DNA from 3 places in the Comamonas sp. GB3 AK4-5 genome. Region 2 is predicted to be linked to each of the others. Evidence: predicted binding sites of a transcription regulator. Region 2 holds the regulator's gene; each other region holds the start of a gene.
The links. Region 2 encodes LexA, which represses DNA repair genes until DNA is damaged. Its sites were predicted from a motif close to ACTGTATNNNNATACAGT; they were not measured.
Positions count from the first base shown of each region.

Region 1 (7,533 bases), 450 kb from region 2:
GAGAACACCAGCGGCGCGATGATCATCTTGATCATGCGCAGAAAGATGTCGGCCAGCAGCGTGAAGTAGCCAGCCAGATCATGCGCGGCTTCGCTGTCAGGCACCAGGCGGTGGCAGGCATAGCCCACCAGGACACCGGCCACCAGGGCGATCAGGACCATCGAGGTCAAACGGTTGAGTTTCATGCGTGTCTATTTGGAATAGTTGTCGGACTGGAAAGCACACCGGTGGAGCTGCCCACCGCACCGCGCCTTCAGCGAACGGACCAAGCCAGTTGCCGAAGGCCGGCTTGTCTCCCGGCTTCGCACACCAGCCGGCTTGCAGCCGCTGGCGGGTAGGGTCTTTTTGCAAATGCCGTGCCAGCCCTTGTTTTCACGCTAACCATATGATTTTCTTATGTGCGCCTAACTTTTTCGCATAAGGATCGACGGTTTTCCGTCACCCCTCACCCGCCAAATATTCGGAAAACCGAACGCCCCACGACTCACTGGACAAGATGCCGGCCATGCCGGGCCGCACCAGCAGCTTCTCGCGTACAGCGTCACCGCCCTCCCCAAGGCTTCTTCCATTTTTCTCCACTCAATATGGAATATTGAGATTTTCGGCACATCTCTCAATATATGAGATCAATACTCACATATTGATATTTCAAAAAATTCCACCTACACTCGCCCTCCAAGAAAGCACAGAAGCTGTTTAGGAAACGGAAGGAGCAACGTGGTCACCGCCCAACGCAAACTCAAGGCTGCCATCATCGGCAGCGGCAACATCGGCACGGATCTGATGATCAAGATCCTGCGCCACGGCCAACACATCGAAATGGGGGCCATGGTGGGCATTGACCCACAGTCAGACGGTCTGGCCCGCGCTGCGCGCATGGGCGTGGCCACCACGCACGAAGGGGTGGAGGGCCTGACCCGCCTGCCCGTGTTCCAGGACATCGACTTCGTCTTCGATGCCACCAGTGCCGGCGCCCATGTGCACAACGACGCCTTGCTGCGCGCGCTCAAGCCCGGCATTCGCATGGTGGATCTCACACCCGCAGCGATAGGCCCTTATTGCATCCCGGTGGTCAATGGCGCGGCCCATCTGGACGCGCTGAATGTGAACATGGTCACCTGCGGTGGCCAGGCCACCATCCCCATGGTGGCGGCCGTCTCGCGCGTGGCCAAGGTGCATTACGGCGAGATCGTGGCGTCCATCTCCAGCAAGAGCGCAGGCCCCGGCACCCGCGCCAATATCGACGAGTTCACCGAGACAACCTCCAAGGCCATCGAAGTGGTGGGCGGCGCCAGCAAGGGCAAGGCCATCATCGTGCTGAACCCGGCCGAGCCTCCGCTGATCATGCGCGACACGGTCTACACGCTGAGCGAGCTGGCGGATGAAGCCGCCATCGCCCGGTCGGTCGAGGAGATGGCGGCCGCAGTACAGGCCTATGTGCCCGGCTACCGCCTCAAGCAGCAAGTGCAGTTTGACCGCATTGCCCAGCCCATCCGCATTCCCGGCGTGGGCGATGCCCTCACCGGGCTGAAGACTTCCATCTTCCTGGAGGTCGAGGGTGCGGCCCACTACCTGCCTGCTTACGCAGGCAATCTGGACATCATGACCAGCGCCGGCCTGCGCACCGCAGAACATATGGCCGAACGCATGCTGGCCGCTGCTGCACGCGCTTGAGAGGAGCACACACCATGAATCCAAGCAAAAAAATCTACATCTCCGACGTGACGCTGCGCGATGGCAGCCATGCCATCCGCCACCAATACAGCGTGGAGCAAGCCAAGCAGATTGCCAAGGCGTTGGACGAGGCCGGCGTCGACTCCATCGAAGTGGCGCACGGCGACGGCCTGCAGGGCTCCAGCTTCAACTACGGCTTTGGCGCGCACACCGACCTCGAATGGATAGAGGGCGTGGCCAGCGTCGTTCAGAACGCCAAGATCGCCACGCTGCTGCTGCCCGGCATAGGCACCGTGCACGACCTGAAGAACGCCTACGAAGCCGGCGTGCGCGTGGTGCGCGTGGCCACGCACTGCACCGAGGCCGATGTCTCCCGCCAGCACATCGAATACGCCCGCAAGCTGGGTATGGAGGCCGTGGGCTTTTTGATGATGAGCCATATGACCACGCCCCAGACGCTGGCCCAGCAGGCCAAGCTCATGGAGAGCTATGGCGCGACCTGCTGCTATGTGGTGGATTCGGGCGGCGCCCTGGGCATGCAGGATGTGCGTGACCGCTTTCGCGCCTTCAAGGAAGTGCTCCAGCCCGAAACCCATACCGGCATGCATGCCCACCACAACCTGAGCCTGGGTGTGGCCAACTCCATCGTGGCCGTGGAAGAAGGCTGTGACCGCGTGGATGCCAGCCTGGCAGGCATGGGCGCGGGCGCTGGCAATGCCCCCCTGGAGGCCTTCATCGCCGCCATCGACCGCATGGGCTGGAACCATGGCACCGACCTGTACCAGCTCATGGATGCGGCCGACGACATCGTGCGCCCCCTGCAGGACCGCCCGGTGCGCGTGGACCGCGAGACGCTGGCACTGGGATATGCCGGTGTGTACAGCTCGTTCCTGCGCCACAGCGAGGCAGCGGCCGCCAAGTACCACATCAAGACGGTGGACATCCTGGTCGAACTGGGCAAGCGCCGCATGGTCGGTGGACAGGAAGACATGATTGTGGACGTGGCGCTGGACCTGCTCAAACAGCGCACCTGAGCACCGAAAAATAAAAACCGGGCAGGCACTTGCGATCGCCACAGGCACATCTTTGCGGTGTGCCTGGCGGCACCACAGGCGTTTGCGTCGGCCAAACACCCAAGAGACAAACCAATGACTGCTACACAACTCCCCCCGGCAGCGCAGGAGCGCAACACCGAAGCCACCATCAGCGATACCGACCGCCGCCGCGCCCTTTTCGGTAGCGCAGTGGGCAGCACCATCGAGTGGTACGACTATTTCCTGTACGGGACTATGTCGTCCATTGTGTTCGCCAAGCTATTCTTCCCGGCCGACGACCCCATCACCAGCCAGCTGCTGGCCCTGGCTTCGTTTGCGCTCGCCTTTTTGATCCGTCCCATTGGCGGCGTCGTGTTCGCCCACATCGGCGACCGCGTGGGCCGCAAGAAGACCCTGGTCATCACGCTGTCCATCATGGGTCTGTCCACGGTGCTCATCGGCCTCACGCCCACCTATGCCCAGATCGGCATCTGGGCGCCCATTATGCTGACCGTGTTGCGCTTGCTGCAGGGCCTGGCATTGGGCGGCGAATGGGGTGGCGGCGTGCTGCTGGCAGTGGAGTACTCGCCCGCCCACAAACGCGGCTTCTTTGGCGCGGTGCCACAGACTGGCGCACTGTTCGGCCTGGCACTGGGCAATCTGGCCACATCGGGCCTGAGCACCGTGTTCTCGGAAGAGGCCTTTCTGTCCTATGGCTGGCGCATTCCCTTTGTGCTGTCCATCGTGCTGGTGCTGATCGGCATGTGGATTCGCAACAAGGTGGAAGAAACCCCCTCGTTTCGCAAGGTGGCCGCCGAGGTCAAGGCCAATCCCAAGGGCGCGGAGCACAAGCGCATGCCTTTGATGGAAACGCTGACCCAACACTGGCGCCCGGTGCTGATTGCCATCGGCGCGAAGTTTGTCGAGACCTCCACCTTCTTTCTGTTCGCCACCTTCACCATCTCTTACTTGGTGAGCCTGGGCTACCAGCGTGTGGACGCCTTGAACGTGGTGCTGATCGCGGCGCTGATTGCCGTGCCGGTGATGCTGTACTTTGGCGCGCTGTCGGACCGCATCGGTCGCAAAAAGGTGTTCATTCTGGGCACCATCGCCATTGCCATCTATGCCGGCCCCTACTTCTGGCTGTTGAACCAGGGCTCGGCGCTGGTTTCGACCATCGCGGTGGTGATTGGCTTTTCCATCATCTGGTCCACCTACGGCTCGGTGCTCGGCACCTTTTTTGCAGAGAGCTTCCCGCCCAATGTGCGCTACACCGGCATCTCGCTGGGCTATCAAGTGGGCGCAGCCTTGGTCGGAGGGCCCATGCCTTTGATCGCTACGGCGCTGGTGGCTCGCTATCATGGCAGCTATGTGCCGGTGGCCATCTTCATTGTCCTGTGTGCGCTGGTCTCGCTGGTCGCCATCAGCTTCACCAAGGACCGTACTGGACAACCGCTGGATGCGTGATCCCGAGGCGCGGCATGGGTGCTGACGACCTCATCACCCAGGCCTCTCCCCTGCTATGAACACCTCCACCACCAAGGCTGCCAAGCCAGCCAAGCCCTTTGCCAGCCAGACCCTGTTCCGTGGCCTGGACATCGTGAGTGCCGTCGCCGACGGCTACCGCACGGTCAAGGACATCTCTGAGAAAACAGGCATCACCTTCAGCACCACGCACCGGCTCGCATCGGCGCTGGTGCAGATCCGCTACCTGCATTTCGAACCACGCAAGGGCTACCGGCTGGGTAGCAGGCTGGTGGAGCTGGGCTTTATGGCCTTCCGCGAATCCGCCGTCACCACGACGGCCCGCCCCTTTCTGGAAGAGCTTGCCGCACAGACCCAGGACACGGTGCATCTGGCTGCGCTGGACGAGGACGAAGGCATTATTTACCTCGACAAGATTGGCAGCCAACGTCCTATCGAGGTCAACACCCGTATCGGCGGCCGCAAACCGGTGTGCTGCACCAGCGTAGGCAAGGCGCTGATTCTCGATCAGGGCCGCACGGCCTGGAAGCAGCGCTACGAGCAAGAAGCCGCCAAGGGGCTTGCAGGACCACTGCCTCTGGAAGAATGGCTGGCCGCCATGGCAAGCTATGCCGCCAATGGCTATACCTTTGACATGGGCGAGAACGTGGATGGCATACGCTGCGTGGGTGCGCCGGTACGCGATGCCAGCGGGGAGATCGTGGCATCGATCAGCGTGACAAGCACGGTCACCTACACCGATGAAGCCCGCATGCGCGAGGTGATTCCCTTGGTGCAGGAAGTGGCGCGCAAGATCAGTTTGCAGCTCGGTGCCGCTGCAGCGTAACCCCCGACACACGACCAGGGCCACGCCTTGCATGCCCGGGAGCTTGCGCGCAGCCATCTTGCTTTGGGCTGCATATGGCCGAAGGGTGACCTGCTGTTCCATCCAGCCACTGGACTAGAGCGTCTTATCACTGTACTGTCTGCAAAGTTAGACAACTTTCCCGAGAGCGACACTCCATGAGCAAAAAGAAAGCTTCCACCGTTCATCACTCCGTGGAGCAAAAGCGATGGGAATTCCAGCGCGAGCAAGAACGCATCACCTACCCACCAGGACACGCAGGCCCTGTGCAAATGGACTGGCGCCAGCGTGGAAGCTACTCGGCAACGGACCTGGACTACCGAGGCCGTGGCAAGACGGAGTAAAAGCCTGCTGAGCGCAGCTTTACGGCCCTCCCTGCGCACAAGCCCTGCCCTGCAGGGCTTTTTTCTTTTCTGAGAGAGAGCACCTGCGCATTGACTCAGCCCGCGGCCCCGCTGCTGGGCCATGAAGGCGTGGTCATGGTGTCTCACCCCCATGACAAGCCCACGTTGCGCCGAGGATTGCTGCAAATGCAGTTGGAAGCATGCCCACCCGCTTGACAGCACAATACTGTATGCGCTTACAGTTATGCCATGCAAAGCAATCGCGTCCTCGCGGGTCTGCCCGTCCCCATCAGTGCCAGCCCCATGCCTCTTCCAATGCTGGACCGCCCCACCAAAGCGCCCTCCAGCATCCACATGGACCTGGCCAAGGAACTGGTGCGGCATCCGCTGCGCACCTTCATACAACGGGCAACTGGCGACAGCATGGAAGACGCGGGTATCTTCGATGGAGACCTGCTTGTTGTGGACAGATACCTGGCGCCGCTGCACGGCGACATCGTCATCGCTCGGGTGGACGGAGAGTTCACCTGCAAACGCTATAGCTGCAGTGATGGCTTGTTCGCCCTGCAAGCAGAAAACCCCGCTTACCCCAGCATCCACCTTGGGGCAGGTCAGGATATCGAAATCTGGGGGGTGGTCACCAACAGCGTGCGCCGCTTTCGCCAGACGTAGAACGGCGCTCTGCCAAAACCATCCCACAGACCAAGAGCGTAGTCCCCAAAAAAGGCCCGCACCGAAATGCGGCGCCATCGGCGGGAGTCGCCACAAAAAACAATCCAGCAAGCTTCTCCGCTGTCATACCAGCAGAAATCCCCTCGAATGCCTGAATCAGTACTGGTTGAACACGGGCCTGCGCCCCAGTGAGCAGCCCTGGGCCAGCTGCTTTTCTTTGCCTTCGGCCCTATATTTGCTGAACCAGCGCTTGGAGCCCTTGGGACTCACTTGAAGGTACAGGCCATCTGGGTCAGTGAAGCGTGCTTGCTCTCGCTCGACACGGACGACACTGAGCATCGGTCATACATGGGCAGCAGCTCCAGGGTGGAGGACAGAGTCCCTGCCCGTTCCCTCCAGCCCGTGGGCTGCAAGCCGCATGTCTATTGGGTTTCAGTGGGAAGCAGGGGGCAAGTTGCCCAACGCATTGAATCACCCCGGGGTCAGTTCAAAACCGGAACGATTCCATAAATCTTATAGATACATAAGATTTAAATTGCGTTATGAGGCTTTTGCAAAATGGCGGCTCAGTATCGATACATTGTCCACGGCTGCCGTAGTCATATTTACATCGGGCAGCGGCGAGACTTGTGTCCACTGGATCGCGTTGGGTGTCTTGCCCAATGCCAGAGCAGACCAAGCAGTGCCATCATCCGCAATGGCAAAAAGATGCATGTAGCCACCCTTGTCAAAGCTTGACTGGATACTTAAAAACTTACGCTTTCCATCCATTTGAAACCTCTGCTAACAAAGATTTCAGCATATATGATGTTAGACAAGATGTGATTCGTATTTTTAATGCTATCGGACTTTTTCATTAGGGCAATTACAAATGTAGGAGGCAACGCCTGGCCGGTGTACAGAAACCACCTACAGCAATGCTGTACAGATACTCTGAGCTTCTCAACACCGACTCACAACTTGCCAAGCCCGCAATGTGTGGGCTTTTTTCTTGACCACAGCAGAAGGCCCTGCGGCTTGGCTATATATGCCTAGCGTTATTTCCTGACACGCTCGCCCGAAAAACCATACTTGCGCGTTGTATTCATATGAAATGACAGTAAGGACGTGAAACCGTTCTAGCTGAGCCCGGCACAGCCCGGGCCAAGCTTGATTGAGCATATACGCCGTAGGTGCTCAAGTTTGATTTTTCGCCGGGTCTGGGGGTTCTCCTCTTCCTCCCGCCCTTCTCTTTCCCCAGATAGCCGCAAGGCGCCGGCTTTTTTCTTCTTGTGAGTCGCTTCATGCGACCTTGCCCACCCTGCCCACGCTCGGTGGGTTTTTCTTTTTTGGAGAAACACCATGTCCAGTCGTTACCGCTGCAACTTTGGCCGCCTGCGTGGCGCGGCCGCCGAGCGCTTTGACGAGGGTCCGCGCCCCATTCTGCCAGCACAGGTCGCCCCCTTCGGCACCAGCACCTGGTGCGCCACAGAAGCCGCCC
Region 1 covers NZ_CP166730.1:2,265,159-2,272,691, reverse strand. The annotation lists gene ACA027_RS10345 (dicarboxylate/amino acid:cation symporter) at 1-185, opposite strand, end outside; gene ACA027_RS10340 (acetaldehyde dehydrogenase (acetylating)) at 784-1,674, shown strand; gene dmpG (4-hydroxy-2-oxovalerate aldolase) at 1,689-2,708, shown strand; gene ACA027_RS10330 (MFS transporter) at 2,823-4,175, shown strand; gene ACA027_RS10325 (IclR family transcriptional regulator) at 4,231-5,019, shown strand; gene ACA027_RS10320 (hypothetical protein) at 5,196-5,381, shown strand; gene ACA027_RS10315 (LexA family protein) at 5,697-6,053, shown strand; gene ACA027_RS10310 (Arm DNA-binding domain-containing protein) at 6,210-6,392, opposite strand; gene ACA027_RS10305 (hypothetical protein) at 6,594-6,824, opposite strand.
Region 1: the regulator LexA is predicted to act here: its motif matches at 5,607-5,624, upstream of ACA027_RS10315 (LexA family protein).

Region 2 (7,533 bases):
TGTGCAGCACGGCGCCGGGCTGGTGGCGTGCGGGATCGATTTCCCACAGTTCCTTGATGCCGAGGCCGTAGGTTTGCGGATCCTTGTCCGCATCCAGCTGGAACCTGGCAATCAGCTGCTTGCCCAGATGGCCGCGTGCGCCTTCGGCAAACACCGTGTACTTGCCGTGCAGCTCCATGCCGAGCTGGAAGTCACCGGTGGGCTGGCCATCCTTGCCCACGCCCATATTGCCGGTGGCCACGCCCTTGATGGAGCCGTCGTCGTTGAACAGCACTTCGGCGGCGGTGAAGCCGGGGAAGATTTCCACGCCCAGGGCCTCGGCCTGGTCGGCCAGCCACTTGCTGACAAAGCCCAGGCGCACCACGTAGTTGCCCTCGTTGTGAAAGCACTTGGGCAGCAGGAAGTTGGGGGTGCGCAGCGAGCCTTTTTCGCTCAGGAACACCATGGCATCGGCCGTGACGGGCTGGTTCAAGGGCGCGCCCTTTTCCTTCCAGTCAGGGATCAGCTCGGTCAGCGCCTTGGGGTCCATGATGGCGCCCGACAGCGTGTGCGCGCCGGGCTCGGAGCCTTTTTCCAGCACCACCACGGAGATGTCCTGGCCTTTTTCGGCGGCCAGTTGCTTGAGGCGGATGGCGGTGGCCAGGCCACCAGGGCCGCCGCCGACCACCACCACGTCGTACTCCATGGCTTCGCGCGGACCGTACTGGGCCAAGATTTCTTCGTTTGTCATCGGGGTGTCTCGCTTATGAATAGTGAAAATCCGGTGGGGCTGTAGCCGCTGCTGCAGCGCCGCAAATTGCGGCTGATTCTATGCGGGAGCAAGGCATCTCCCAATCACTTGCGCGGCACAGGCATGCTCAGGCCGGAAATATGACGGCTTGCACATGTTTTGCTGACACCTTGGTGACGCAATCGCTGGTTTTCTTGCTGTGCTGCGAAGCCCATTTATGCCGTATCACGCCGTATGCGATGCCCCATCATCGGCTATGGTGCGGTGGCCGACCTTGACGCACATCGAATCCGCGATGCGCCAGTGGCCGGGGTCAGGAGGGGGCAGGGGTCAGGGTGCCAGACGTTCGCGCAGCCACCGCACGTTGTCATCGGTGCCTGCTTCGGCGCGGTAGCGCAGGCGGTCATGCAAACGGCTTTTGCGGCCCTGCCAGAATTCCCAGCGGTCGGGCACCAGGCGAAACCCCCCCCAGTGCGGCGGGCGTGGCGGGTTCAGCAGAAACTGGGCTCCATATTTGGCGGCATTGGCCACCAGCACGCCGCGTCCGGAAATCACCTGGCTTTGCGGGCTGGCCCAGGCGCCTATGCGCGAATCCAGTGGCCGGCTGCGGTAGTAGCTGTCGCTTTCCTCGTCGCTCACACGCTCCACCCGGCCCTCGATGCGCACCACGCGCTCCAGCTCCACCCAGTGAAACTGCAGCGCCGCAAACGGGTTGCCCGCCAGCTCCGAGCCCTTGCGGCTGTCGTAATTGGTGTACCAGACGATGCCGCGTGCGTCATAACCCTTGATGAGCACAATGCGGGTGCTGGGGCGCAGATCGCCACCCACGGTGGCCACGGTCATGGCATTGGGCTCCAGCACTTGGGCATTCACGGCTTCCTGCATCCACTGGTCGAACTGCGCCAGCGGATCGGCCTGGGAGGCCGCTTCATGGAGTTCTGCGCGCTCGTAGCTTTTGCGCAGGTCGGCAATGTGGGTGGAAATCTGGCTCATGCCGCCATTGTGCGCCTGCGTGCCAGGCATATAGGCCATACAGATCAGCAACCGGGTGGCAAGAGCGGTGCCCATGATGTCTCAGAGCGTGTTCACGCTCTCGGTGGGGCTGCAAAGATCATCTCAAGCTTTGTTTGATCCAATACGCATAAAGCTGGCGCAACCGAGCTCGGAGACGCCGCGCAAGGGCCGCCCCGCCGTGCCGGTGTCGTCCCCCTTGGGGGATGGCGTCGTAGGCGACCCAGGGAGTTATGACATCTTTTCCAGCGCTGCACACACATCGGCCATGCGGCCGCTGAGCACCATGCGGGCGTGGTCGTTGGCGTCGCTGCGCAGAATGCGCACCTTGTCGTCCAGGGTCACGGCGTCATAGCTGCTGTCGTTGGCGGCCATGGCAGGCAGTTGTGCGCCAGCAAGCGGGGCGGTCGGGGTGCTTGCATGGCTGGCAAGTCTGCCGGCGCTTGGCGCTGTGCCTGCGCGGGAGGCGCCGTGCCGCGCTGTAGTGCGGCGAGCCCGTGGCTGGCGCAGGGAAGAGGCTGTCGACAGCGCTGCCGACCGTGGTGCCGAGGTGGCAAAGCCGGCAAGGGTGCGGGATGTGGTGAACAGGCGCATGGAGGACTCGCTTTCTGTCGCGGGCGTAGAAACTCCCTCAGGCCATGAAAACCTGATGCGGAGCGGAAAAAAGGTGAGCAAAGCCCGACCGGGGCATGCGCGAGGCAGGTGCCGGTGCGGTGGCAGGCAGCGCCGTAGCGCTGGTGGGGAGGCTGCCGGGGCTCGGGCTGAGCCGGCGGCCTGTGGCGCTGGGCGCGTTACATCAGCGTGTTGCGGATCAGGCCCACGGCCAGGCCTTCAATGGCAAAAGGCTCTTCCGGATGCACATGGATGATGGGGTAGTCGGGGTTTTCGGGCAGCAGCTCGATGCGCTGGCCCGCGCGGCGCAGGCGTTTGACGGTGACGTCATCGCCCAGGCGGGCCACCACGATCTGGCCGTTGCGGGCCTCGTGGGTGGACTGCACGGCCAGCAGGTCGCCGTCCAGGATGCCGGCGTCGCGCATGGACATGCCGCGCACCTTGAGCAGGTAGTCGGGCTTGTGGGCAAACATGCTGGCCTCGACGGCATAGGTTTGGTCGATATGTTCTTGCGCCAGAATGGGCGAGCCCGCCGCCACCCGGCCCACCAGGGGCAGCTGCAGCGGCTGCATGGCGGACAGCGGCAGGGCAAAGCTGTTGCCGCGTGCGGCATTGATGCTGCGCACCGTCTCGGCGCACAGGCGAATGCCGCGCGAGGTACCGCTGACCAGCTCGATCACGCCCTTGCGGGCCAGGGCCTTGAGGTGCTCTTCCGAAGCATTGGCGGATTTGAAACCCAGGGTGTTGGCGATCTCGGCCCGGGTGGGCGGGGCGCCGGTGCGGGCAATGGCAGACTGGATCAGGTCCAGAATCTGCTGTTGCCGGGGGGTGAGCTTGGGGTGGTCCATGGGCATTCCTTGATCGATCAAAGATGAATACTGTGTGTTCATCCAGTACCTGTATTTTTGACCAGTTTGGAAAGGACTGCAAGTGGAATGTGGCAAAAACATCGTCATCCTGGGGACGGGGGGCACGATTGCGGGCTTGGCCGAGCATGCCGGTACCGGCGTGGGCTATCGCCCCGCCCAGTTGGGCGTGGCCGAGCTGCTGCAGGCCGTGCCCGATTTGCAGCAGCTGGCGGGTGCCGCGCTGCAGGCCGAGCAACTGGCCCAGCTGGACAGCAAGGATATGGATCACGCCACCTGGCTGCTGCTGGCCCGGCGCTGTGCCCAGCTGCTGGCGCGCGATGATGTGGCGGCCATCGTCATCACCCACGGCACGGACACGCTGGAAGAAACGGCCTGGTTTTTGCAATGCGTGCTGGCGCCTGCCAAGCCCGTGGTGCTGACCTGCGCCATGCGCCCGGCCACTGCCATTTCCGCCGACGGCCCGGGCAATCTGCGCGATGCCGTGGCCTGTGCGACCGATGCGGCTGCACAGGGGCGGGGCGTGTTGGTCGTGGCTGCGGGGCGGGTGTTCAGCGCCCGCCAGGTGTGCAAGGTCCACCCCTACCGGGTGGATGCATTCGACGGCGGCGAAGCCGGCCCGCTGGGCTGGGTGGAAGAGGGGCGGGTGCGCTGGGCGGCAGCCAGCATGGCGGCGGTCCAGGTCCAGTCCGCACCGCAGCCCCCGGCTACGGCCTTGCCGGAGGCCGAGTCTTGGCCGCAGGTGGAGGTGCTGCTCAGCCATGCGGGCAGCAGCGCCGCCGCGGCCCTGGCCCAGGTGCAGGCCTTGTGCGCGGCCGGCGTGCGCGGGCTGGTGGTGGCGGGCACCGGCAACGGCACCACCCACAAAGCCCTGGATGCCGCGCTGGACCATGCCCAGGCGCATGGCCTGGCTGTGCGCTGCACCACGCGCTGCGCCCAGGGCCGCATCGTCCAGGCCCAGGGTGCCGATGACAGCCGCGTGAGCGCACTGCCTGCGGTGAAGGCGCGCATCAGCCTGATGCTGGAGCTGATGGGTTGGCCCCGAACGGATAGATAGTGTGGCGGCGGAGGCTGGGGCGCCTCCATCTCAACCTTTCCCCAAAAGGGGAAGGCGTCGGGCCGCTAGGCAGAGCTAAAAAGTGAGCTGCCTGTGCAGTCAGGTGCTGCGTTTTCCTTGGATTTGTCCATAAAAAAGGCCGGTGTCACCACCGGCCTTTTGCTGTGCAGCAGCTGCGATCAGGATGCCAGAGCGCTCAGCGCGCGCTGGGTGATTTCTTCCACGCTGCCGGTGCCGCTGATGGCGCGGTACTTGGGGGCAGCAGCGGCGTCGGCCTTGGCCCAGTTGCTGTAGTAGTCCACCAGGGGGCGGGTCTGGTTGCTGTAGACATCCAGGCGCTTTTTGACGGTTTCTTCCTTGTCGTCTTCGCGCTGCACCAGCTCTTCACCGGTGACATCGTCCTTGCCTTCCACCTTGGGTGGGTTGAACTTGACGTGGTAGGTGCGGCCCGAAGCGGGGTGGCTGCGGCGGCCGCTCATGCGCTCGATGATGGCGTCAAACGGCACATCGATTTCCAGCACATAGTCCAGCTTCACGCCGGCGGCCTTCATGGCTTCGGCCTGGGGAATGGTGCGAGGGAAGCCGTCGAACAGAAAACCCTGGGCGCAGTCGCTCTGGGTGATGCGGTCCTTGACCAGGTTGATGATCAGCTCATCGCTGACCAGCTGGCCGGCATCCATCACGGCCTTGGCTTGCAGGCCCAGGGGGGTTCCGGCCTTGACGGCGGCGCGCAGCATGTCTCCGGTGGAGATCTGCGGAATGCCGTACTTCTGGCAGATGAAAGCAGCTTGCGTGCCTTTGCCGGCGCCGGGTGCGCCCAACAAAATCAGTTTCATGGAATTCCTCGAGATGGGTGATATCGGGCCTCAGTCCGCGCGTTCACGCCCTACGTTGGGGCAGGAGGCAGACCGGCAGTGTTTTTTCGCGGGCAAGGATAGCACGCATGCACCTGACAGCCGCTTACATGCATGGGCTGCATATCTTGCATGGCGCGGGCGGTGCAAAGGGAGTGGCGACAGGCTTGTGTCAGGCCGGCCAGCGGTGCGTGCGGCAGGTCTTGTGCAAGAGTGCAAAGCAGTCTTCTACAAGAATGCCGTGGCGCGCTTTGTGAAAAAGTGAGCGGCAGTCACTGGTGTGCTCTGCCTTTGCGCATGCTTTTGCTGCGAAGTGCAGGAAACATGCGTGCAAACTGCTCTCTTTTTACGGATTGTGTCTATTCAGTGACGGGCCAGCAGCGCACGCACGCGCTCCAGATCTTCGGGCGTGTCCACGCCGGCGCCGGGCGCGTTCTGTGTCACATGCACGGCAATCTGGTGGCCATGCCACAGGGCGCGCAGCTGCTCCAGGGCTTCGACCTGCTCCGTGGGGGCGGGCGTGAGCTGCGGAAACTGGCGCAGAAACCCCGCGCGGTATGCGTAAATTCCGATGTGGCGCAGCGGCCCAAAGCCGGTCTGCGCCGCTGGAGCGGCGTCCCACCAGGCGCTGCCGTTGTGGTCGCGGTGGTGGGGAATGGGGGCGCGGCTGAAGTAATGCGCCAGGCCCAGGGCGTTGCACACCACTTTCACCACATTGGGGTTCTGGTAGTCGGCCAGGCTGGCAATGGGATGGGCAGAGGTGGACATGCTGGCCTGGGGGCGGGCCTGCAGCAGCTGGGCCACGGCGTCGATCAATGCCGGATCGATGAGGGGCTCATCGCCTTGTACGTTGACCACGATGTCGTCGCCCTGCAGTCCCAGCTGTTCGCAGGCTTCGGCCAGGCGATCGCTGCCGCTGGGATGGTCTTCGCGGGTGAGCACGGCCTGCACACCATGTTGGGCGCAGGCCTGGGCAATGGCGGCGCTGTCGGCGGCCACCACCACGCGGCTGGCAGCACTCAATGCGGCCTGGCGGGCCACACGCACCACCATGGGCAGGCCGGCAATATCGGCCAGCGGCTTATTGGGCAGGCGGCTGGAAGCCAGGCGCGCGGGGATCAGTACGGTAAAGGGAACGGCAGCAGACATGGCGGCAAGGCTTTCCAGGGGGATTCAGGCTTCCAGTTCTTCGTCGCTCAGGGTGCGGGCTTCGTTTTCCAGCAGCACGGGGATGCCGTCGCGCACGGGGTAGGCCAGGCGGGCGCTGCGCGAGACCAGTTCCTTGCGTTCGGCGTCATAGCGCAGCGGGCCCTTGGTGACGGGGCAGACCAGCAGTTCAAGCAGTTTGGGATCCATGGGGTGTTCCTGCAAAAGTGAGGGGCGGCAGCCTGGGGCTGGCGCAATCAATGGGGGTCAATGATAGTCAGCCTGGCTGGCCCGGATGGGCAGCGCGGGCGCGAAAGCGGCGCAATTCGGTATCCAGCAAATCCCAGAAGGCCTGGGGCAGCGAAAGCTGCAGCGGCACGGCCCAGGCCTCGGGGTGGTTGCGCCAGAGTTTGATGGCGTCTTTTTCGGTGCAAATCAGCGGCTGGAGCTTTCCCAGTTTGCGTGAGAAGCTCTCGAAATCATAGTGATCCGGCAAGGCCTGGGTGGCGGCGGTGGTAATGCCGCAGGCGTTCAACATGGCAAAAAACGCCTCGGGCCTGGCCACAGCGGCCACGGCCTCCGCCGGCTGGTGGGCAAGGGCGGTCAGCGGGCAGGCTTCGCCCAGGCCATTGTGGGCCACGGGGGCCAGCTGGCGCTGGAGGGCAAAAGCCGGGGCGCTGCCCAGGGGGTGGGGCGGCTGGCCTGCATACAGCGTGGCTGTCACCGGGCGCGGCCAGGGCTCACGCAGCGGGCCGGCGGGCAGCAAAAAGCCGTTGCCCACGCCCTCGTCGTTGAACACGCACAGCTCCACATCACGGGCCAGGGCCAGGTGTTGCAGGCCGTCGTCGCTGACGATGATGTCCACATCGGGGTAGCGCTGGCGCAGGGCACGCACGGCTTCCATGCGCCGGGCGGCCACAAACACCGGCACACCGGTGCTGCGCGCCAGCAGGGCGGGCTCGTCGCCCACCTCGTGGGCGGGGCTGTCTGGCAAGGCCTCGCGGCAGTCCGTGGTCTGGCGACCATAGCCGCGCGAAACAATGCCCGGCTGCCAGCCCTGGGCTTTCAGGTGGGCGGCCACGGCCTGGGTCACGGGGGTCTTGCCCGCGCCGCCGGCAATCACATTGCCCACGACGATGACGGGAATGCCCGCACTTTGCTGGCCGCGCCGCATGCGCCGCGCATTCCAGCCCTGCAGCACGCCATAGAGCTGGGACAGCGGCCACAGCAGCCAGGCGCCCAGGCCGCGCTGGCGCC
Region 2 covers NZ_CP166730.1:2,716,388-2,723,920, reverse strand. The annotation lists gene ACA027_RS12265 (electron transfer flavoprotein-ubiquinone oxidoreductase) at 1-730, opposite strand, end outside; gene pdxH (pyridoxamine 5'-phosphate oxidase) at 1,061-1,723, opposite strand; gene ACA027_RS12255 (hypothetical protein) at 1,973-2,116, opposite strand; gene lexA (transcriptional repressor LexA) at 2,533-3,201, opposite strand; gene ACA027_RS12245 (asparaginase) at 3,284-4,276, shown strand; gene adk (adenylate kinase) at 4,456-5,112, opposite strand; gene kdsB (3-deoxy-manno-octulosonate cytidylyltransferase) at 5,494-6,279, opposite strand; gene ACA027_RS12230 (Trm112 family protein) at 6,304-6,486, opposite strand; gene lpxK (tetraacyldisaccharide 4'-kinase) at 6,554-7,533, opposite strand, start outside.

Region 3 (7,533 bases), 2.1 Mb from region 2:
TGCTGTCGAGCTGATCGGCCTGTGCCGTGCCGATGCCCAGCAAGGCAAGGCTGCAGGCCAGCAGCGCGAGGAAGGAGGGCAATGCCGGCCGTTTGTGGCGGGCCGGCTTGGAGTGGAGCATGTGCAGGGGCATATCTGTCTCCTTTGCGGTGGTGGGGACCACGGGATCCATGCGTGCCAAAAGGCAGTTGCACTGTGGTGCAAGCACCTTTGGACCGCCAAGCCCATTGGGCCGAAGGGCTGCGCATTGCGCGGGTCTCACAGCAAAAACAGCCTGTGTGGCTTGTGCATCAAGCGTTGAAAGCTATGAATTTTGCTGCGTGCCTGCCTGATAGCAGCCAGGGGCAGCGTATCCAAAGCACAGGGGGCGTGCATTGGTAGTGTCTCGGGTGTGTTTCATCCACGCTGCAGATTGGCAGCTTGCTGCCGCAGGCAGGGCTTCAGCCGAAGTCCTCGTCCTCGCGGCCTTGCAGCACGCGGCGCACCACGTCACCGCCAAAGCCACGGCTGGCCAGAAAGCGCATTTGCTTCATGCGCTCTTGCGGCGTGGTGGGTGGGCTGCCGAATTTTTGCAGCCACACGGCATGGGCGCGGGCGTGTTCGGTGGCGCGCAGCTGTTCGGCGGCGGCCCGCACGATATCGTCGTCCAGCCCTTTGCTGCGCAGCTCCTGCACCACACGGGCCGTGCCCAGCTTTTTGCTGCGGGTGTAGACCACGGACTGGGCCATCCGCTCGGGGCTGATGAAGTTCTTGGCCTCCAGCGCGTCCAGCACGGTGGCCAGGTCTTCGCCTTCTTCCACATGGGCCGCCAGCTTGCGTTCCAGCTCCAGCCGTGAATGCTCGCGCTGGGCCAACAGCCGCAGCGCGCGGCCGGTGAGGGACAGTTTGGCAAAGCCCATGCCGTGATGCTCCACAAACAAAAAAAGCGCAGGAACCCCTGCGCGAAGATGGCTAACTTTTACGGCGGGATCGAAGCGATTTTCCGCGCCAGCAGGGAGCAGTCTTCAACCGGCGCGGCCCATGTCAGGGTACCGCGCAAGGGCCGCCTTGTCTCCCCGGTAAGCGCTGGTGCCGTCCCCCTTCCGCGTAGCGAGAGAGGGGGGAAGGCGCACAGCGCCTCAGGGGGTGTTTTCTCAGGCTTGAATCACACCGTCTTCGTCGATGGCAGCGTTCTTGTCGCCCTTTTTGCCTTTGGCGGTGGGCTTGGCGGCTTCTTCGCCGGCGGCCACGGGGATCAGGGTGATGCCCAGGCTGTCGCGCACCTTGTTTTCGATTTCGATGGCCAGTGCCGGGTTTTCGCGTAGGAATTCACGCGAGTTGTCGCGGCCCTGGCCGATTTTTTCGCCGTTGTAGGCATACCAGGCACCGGACTTTTCCAGAATCTTTGCGTTCACGCCCAGGTCCAGGATTTCGCCTTCGCGCGAGATGCCGGCGCCAAACAGAATGTCGAATTCGGCCGTCTTGAACGGGGGCGAGACCTTGTTCTTCACCACCTTGACCTTGGTTTCGTTGCCGATGGCCTCGTCACCCTTTTTGATGGTGCCGGTGCGGCGGATATCGAGGCGCACCGAGGCGTAGAACTTCAGCGCATTGCCGCCGGTGGTGGTTTCGGGCGAACCGAACATCACGCCGATCTTCATGCGGATCTGGTTGATGAAGATGACCGTGCAATTGGTCTTCTTGATGGTGGCGGTCAGCTTGCGCAATGCCTGGCTCATCAAGCGGGCCTGCAGGCCGGGCAGTTGGTCACCCATTTCGCCTTCGATTTCGGCCTTGGGGGTCAGGGCGGCCACCGAGTCGATGACGATCAGGTCCACAGCGCCGGAGCGCACCAGACTGTCGCAGATCTCCAGGGCTTGCTCGCCGGTGTCGGGCTGGCTGATCAGCACCTCGCTCAGGTTCACGCCCAGCTTTTGGGCGTAGCCGGTGTCCAGGGCGTGTTCGGCGTCGATGAAGGCGCAGGTGCCGCTCAGCTTTTGCATCTCGGCAATCACCTGCAGGGTCAGCGTGGTCTTGCCGGAGGATTCCGGGCCGTAGATTTCAATCACGCGGCCACGGGGCAGGCCGCCCACGCCCAGGGCGATATCCAGGCCCAGCGAACCGGTGGACACCACCTGGATGTCCTGGATGGCTTCGCCTTCACCCAGCTTCATGATGGTGCCTTTGCCGAACTGCTTTTCAATCTGGGCAAGGGCAGCGGCCAGGGCTTTGGCTTTTTCGCTGTTGGCGTCGGCGGTCTTGGCGGCGGTGGCGTTCATGGTGCGCTCCTGGAAGAGGTGGTTGGGGTAGAAGGTGCAGCCACTGGAATCTTTACCAGGCTGGATGCTTGAACAGTAGTTTAGGCGAGAGTAAAAATGAAATCTAACAATATTTAGTCAGTTTGCCTGTCTATTGCTACCATGTCGCCATGACCGAGCTGCAACCCGCTATTCCCCCTGCTGATGCCTGGCGCCAGACCCATCTGGGCCGCCTGCTGGGCCATGCCATGCGCCGTTTCGATGCCCGTGTGCTGCAGCTGATGGCGCGTGCGGTGGAGGTGCCGCTGGCCCTGTCCAACCTGGCGGCACGCGACCAGGTGAGCGCTGCCCATATCCACATCACGCGGCATTTGTCGCTGGTGGGCGACCGCATCACCGACCTGGCGGACAAGGCCGGGATAGCCAAGCAGTCCATGGCCGACCTGGTGGGCCAGTGCGAGGCCTGGGGCCTGGTCACGCGCGAGGTGGACCCGCTGGATGCCAGGGCCCGGCGTGTGCGCTTTACCGCCACCGGCCTGGCCTGGCTGCAGGCCTTTCACGACGCGGTGGCCCAGGCCGAGGCCGAGTTTGTGGAGGCCGTGGGCGAGGAGGTGGCCACGGTGGTGAAGATTGGCCTGGAGGCCTACGCCAGCGACAGCGGCACCCTGGCCTGAGCCTGGCCTGTGCGCCCTGGAGGCTTGCTGCAGGTCAAGATTCGGGGTGGCTGTCATTTCCCCGGGGAAAGTCCGCTGGTGGCCGGGATGGACGGCTTCTAAAATACGACGGCTGGCCGGCGGTAGCAGGGGCGCCCTGGCAGCACCACATATAAATGACCGTGGCCCGACCGCGGCGAACCCAGGAGATTTCCCATGCGCATCCTCATCGCCGAAGACGACCAGGTGCTGGCCGATGGACTGCTGCGCAGCCTGCGCGGCGCAGGGGCCGTGGTGGACCATGTGGCCAGCGGCACCGAAGCCGATGCCGCCCTGCTGGCCAATGACCAGTTCGATCTGCTGATCCTGGATCTTGGCCTGCCCAAGATGCATGGGTTGGAAGTCCTGAAGAAGATGCGCAGCCGTGGCGATGCGTTGCCGGTGCTGATCCTCACTGCCGCTGACAGTGTGGAAGAGCGTGTCCAGGGCCTGGACTTCGGTGCGGACGATTACATGGCCAAACCGTTTTCGCTGCAGGAGCTCGAAGCGCGGGTGCGCGCGTTGACGCGGCGCGGCATGGGCGGCACCAGCAGCACCATCAAGCACGGCCCCCTGGTCTATGACCAGGCCGGGCGTGTGGCCACCATAGACGGCAAGATGGTGGAGCTGTCTGCCCGCGAGCTGGGCCTGCTGGAAGTGCTGTTGCAGCGCGCGGGCCGCCTGGTCAGCAAGGACCAGTTGGTGGAGCGCCTGTGCGAGTGGGGCGAAGAGGTGAGCAACAACGCCATCGAGGTCTACATCCACCGCCTGCGCAAAAAGATCGAGCGCGGTCCCGTTCGCATCGCCACCGTGCGTGGCCTGGGCTACTGCCTGGAAAAAATCCACCACTGATACGGTGTTGTCTTCGAGCGCCTAACTTTGTGGGGTCGGCTTGCCGTGCTGCGGCACGGTCTGCAGCCCACCGCCTCGTGATTCCATCGAATGCAAACACCTAGACTGCAGTCCAGATCGGGGCCTGTGTCCCACAGTCCGGCATGGCATTCCTGACACACACTGCATGAATATTTTTCAGCGCGAGCAGCGGTCTCTTTTTGGCGAGATTCTCGACTGGATGCTCACGCCCCTGCTGCTGCTGTGGCCGGTGTCGCTGGCGCTGACCTGGCTGGTGGCCCAGGAGCTGGCCAACAAGCCTTTTGACCGTGCGCTGGAATACAACGCCCAGGCCCTGGCCCAGCTGCTGGTGGTGGAAAACGGCGAGGTGCAGTTCTACCTGCCGCGCCCGGCCAGTGAGCTGCTGCGGGCCGACGACTCGGACATGGTGTACTACCAGATTCTGGGTGCCGGCAGCGAGCAGCTGGCAGGGGAGCGCGACATGCCCATGCCGCCCGAGCGCGATGTGCGCGACGACCCTCCCATAGGTCAGGTGCAGCTGCGTGACGACGAGCTGCGCGGTGTGCCCATCCGCGTGGCAGCCCTGTGGGTGCGCGTGCCGCTGGACCGCGAGGTGCTGGCCCTGGTGCAGGTGGCCGAAACCCGTGAAAAGCGCAGCGTGCTGGCGGCGGAAATCATCAAGGGCGTGATGCTGCCGCAGTTCGTCATATTGCCGCTTTCGGTGCTGCTGGTGTGGCTGGCGCTGGCGCGTGGCATCAAGCCGCTGCACCGGCTGGAAGAGCGCATCCGCGCGCGCAAGCCCGACGATCTTTCACCGCTGAACCACAAGGCCGTGCCCATGGAAGTGGCGCCGCTGGTGGACGCGGTGAACGACTTGCTGCGGCGCTTGAACGACTCCATTGCCACGCAAAAGCGCTTTCTGGCCGATGCGGCCCACCAGCTCAAGACCCCGCTGGCAGGCCTGCGCATGCAGGCCGATCTGGCCCAGCGCCCGGGCACCAGCACCGAAGAGCTCAAGCGCTCGCTGCAGCAGATAGGGCGCAGCTCCATACGCGCCACCCACACCGTCAACCAGCTGCTGGCGCTGGCGCGGGCCGAAGGCGCCGGCACGGCGCTGGCGCGCACGCCCTGCGATCTGGCGACGCTGGTGATCGACGTGGTGCAGGACTGCCTGCCGCGCGCCATGGACAAGCGCATCGACCTGGGCTATGACGGCCTTTTGCCCGGCAGCGCGCCGCTGCAGGTCTGGGGCAATGTCACGCTGCTGCAGGAGCTGGTGCGCAACCTGGTGGACAACGCCATCAACTACACCCCCTCTGACCCCGAGCAGGCCGGCGTGGTGACGGTGCGCGTGCTGGCCGATACCTTGTCGCGCCAGATGCTGCTGCAGGTGGAAGACACCGGCCCCGGCGTGCCCGAGAGCGAGCGCGACCTGGTCTTCCAGCCCTTTTACCGCGCGCTGGGCACCGAGGCCGACGGCTCCGGCCTGGGCCTGCCCATCGTGCTGGAAATCGCTCGCCAGCATGGCGCCCAGGTGGCGCTGGAAGATGCCCGCCCCGGTCTGCCCATGCCGGGTGCACGCTTTACCGTGCGCTTTCCGGCGCAGGCGGCGGAATAGGGATGCTCTTGATTCGGGAGCTTGGCGTGCTGGTGCCAGCTTGTTTTTAAAGCGTTTTATGCCTGAAATCCAGCAGACATAAGCGGAGGCTGCTCCTTAATCTGCGGGCAGCGGCTCGGCCTTGGTCAGCAGCCAGTCGCGGAACTGCTGCAGCGTGGTCAGGTTGGCGCGGGTCTCGGGATAGCACAGCCAATAGCCCCGGTCGCTGGTGATGCGGTGCTCGGGCAGAGGCTCGCTGACCAGGCCGGCCGTGATCTCGTCCTGCACCAGGCAGCGCGGCACCAGGGCCACGCCCATGCCGGCCTGCACGGCGCGAATGATGGTCTGGAACTGGTCGAACTGCGGGCCACTGAGCGGGTCCAGCGCCTCGACCCCATAGACCTCGCTCCAACGCGACCAGGCCTGGGGCACGGTCACATGGCGCAGCCGCGTGCAATGGCGCACATCGTCCGGGCTGTGGATGGGGTGCAACTGGGCCTGGTTGCGCGGTGCGATCAGCACCACCTCGCGCCCGCTGAGGTAATGGGCGCGGGTGCCAGGCCAGTGGCCGTCGCCGAACAAAATGGAGCAGTCCAGCGCCGGACTCTCGAAATCGTAGCTTTGCACATAGGGCACGAAGTGCAGCGTCACCTGGGGGTTGTGGGACTGGAAATCAGGAAGTTTTGGAATGAGCCACTTGGCGCCAAACGTGGGCAGGGTGGACAGGTGCAAGGCCCCGCCGCCGTCGCTGCTGGTGATCAATTCCAGCGTGGCCGACTCCAGTTGCGAGAGCAGGGCGCGCACGGATTTTTCATAGCGCTCGCCGGCGGAGCTGAGCGTCAATCGCTTGCGGTTGCGCTCAAATAAGGGCACACCCACCCATTTTTCCAGCTCCTGCACCTGTTTGCTGACGGCGCTTTGCGTCAGGTGCAAGGCCTCGGCTGCACGGGAGACACCGCCAAACCGGGCCACGGTGGAAAAGGCCCGCAGCAGGTGGATAGGTGGCGTCAGGCGCCGCAAAGGCAATAGGCTGGAGGACACTGTTTTGATTCCTTTATGGAATGATAACAGGCACAGCTATTGCTTTTTACAGCGCTCCAAATCACGTACGCTTGGCAACATCTCTCCTCCTCAAGGACTCCTCTGATGCAACGTCGTCATTTCCTCTCCTCCGTGGCTGCGGCCGCCGCCGTGACGGTTGCGCCCGGCGTGGCCCTGGCCCAGGACACCAGCCGTCCTCTGCGCATCGTCGTGCCCTTCCCTCCGGGAGGTTCCACCGACATGGTGCCGCGCAACCTGCAGGACGTGCTGGGCAAGCTGCTGGGCCAGCCCGTGATTATCGAGAACAAGGCCGGTGCCGGTGGCTCCATCGGCATGGCCGAAGTGGCCCGCTCCACCGACGGCCTGACCTTTGGCATCGCCACGCTGTCCACCCACGGCGTGAACCCTGCCGTGCTGAGCAAGCTGCCCTATGACGCCGTGAAGGACTTTGTGGGCGTGACGGAAATCGTCAAGGCCCCCGGCGTCATCATGGTCAACCCCGCCAACCTGCCGGTGAAGAACTTTGCCGAGCTGGTGGCCTATCTCAAGGCCCATCCCGGCAAGGTGTCTTACGCCACGCCGGGCAACGGCACCATCGGCCATATGTGGGGCGAGCAGTTCAAGCGCAGCACCGGCACCGACATGCTGCACATCCCCTACCGTGGCGCAGGCCCGGCCATCAACGACGTGCTGGGCGGCCAGGTGCCGGTGTATTTTGACCAGGTGGCCTCGTCGCTGGCGCACATCAAGTCCGGCAAGCTCCTGGCCATCGCCGTGTCCTGGCCGCAGCGCCTGGACGTGCTGCCCGATGTGCCCACCTACGCCGAAGCCGGTCACGCTGACCTGAACAACCCCTCGTGGTTCGGCCTGGTGGCCCCCAAGAGCATGCCTGCCGCCCAGGTGGAGCGTGTGCAAAAAGCCGTGGTGGCAGCGCTCAAGGACCCCGCCGTGCAAAAGCGCATGGCCGCCCAAGGCCTGTACCCCTCGGGCTCCAGCACCGCCGAATTCAGCAAGCAGATCCAGACCGCCATCGTCACCATGAAAAAAGTGGCCGTGGACGCCAAGATCCAGCTGGACTGATCACTCTCCATTCAGCAAAAAGCCCACGGCCTTG
Region 3 covers NZ_CP166730.1:4,797,366-4,804,898, reverse strand. The annotation lists gene ACA027_RS21270 (transporter substrate-binding domain-containing protein) at 1-133, opposite strand, end outside; gene recX (recombination regulator RecX) at 441-899, opposite strand; gene recA (recombinase RecA) at 1,134-2,258, opposite strand; gene ACA027_RS21255 (MarR family winged helix-turn-helix transcriptional regulator) at 2,408-2,911, shown strand; gene ACA027_RS21250 (response regulator) at 3,107-3,781, shown strand; gene ACA027_RS21245 (sensor histidine kinase N-terminal domain-containing protein) at 3,948-5,399, shown strand; gene ACA027_RS21240 (LysR substrate-binding domain-containing protein) at 5,496-6,404, opposite strand; gene ACA027_RS21235 (tripartite tricarboxylate transporter substrate binding protein BugE) at 6,525-7,499, shown strand.
Region 3: the regulator LexA is predicted to act here: its motif matches at 2,318-2,335, upstream of recA (recombinase RecA).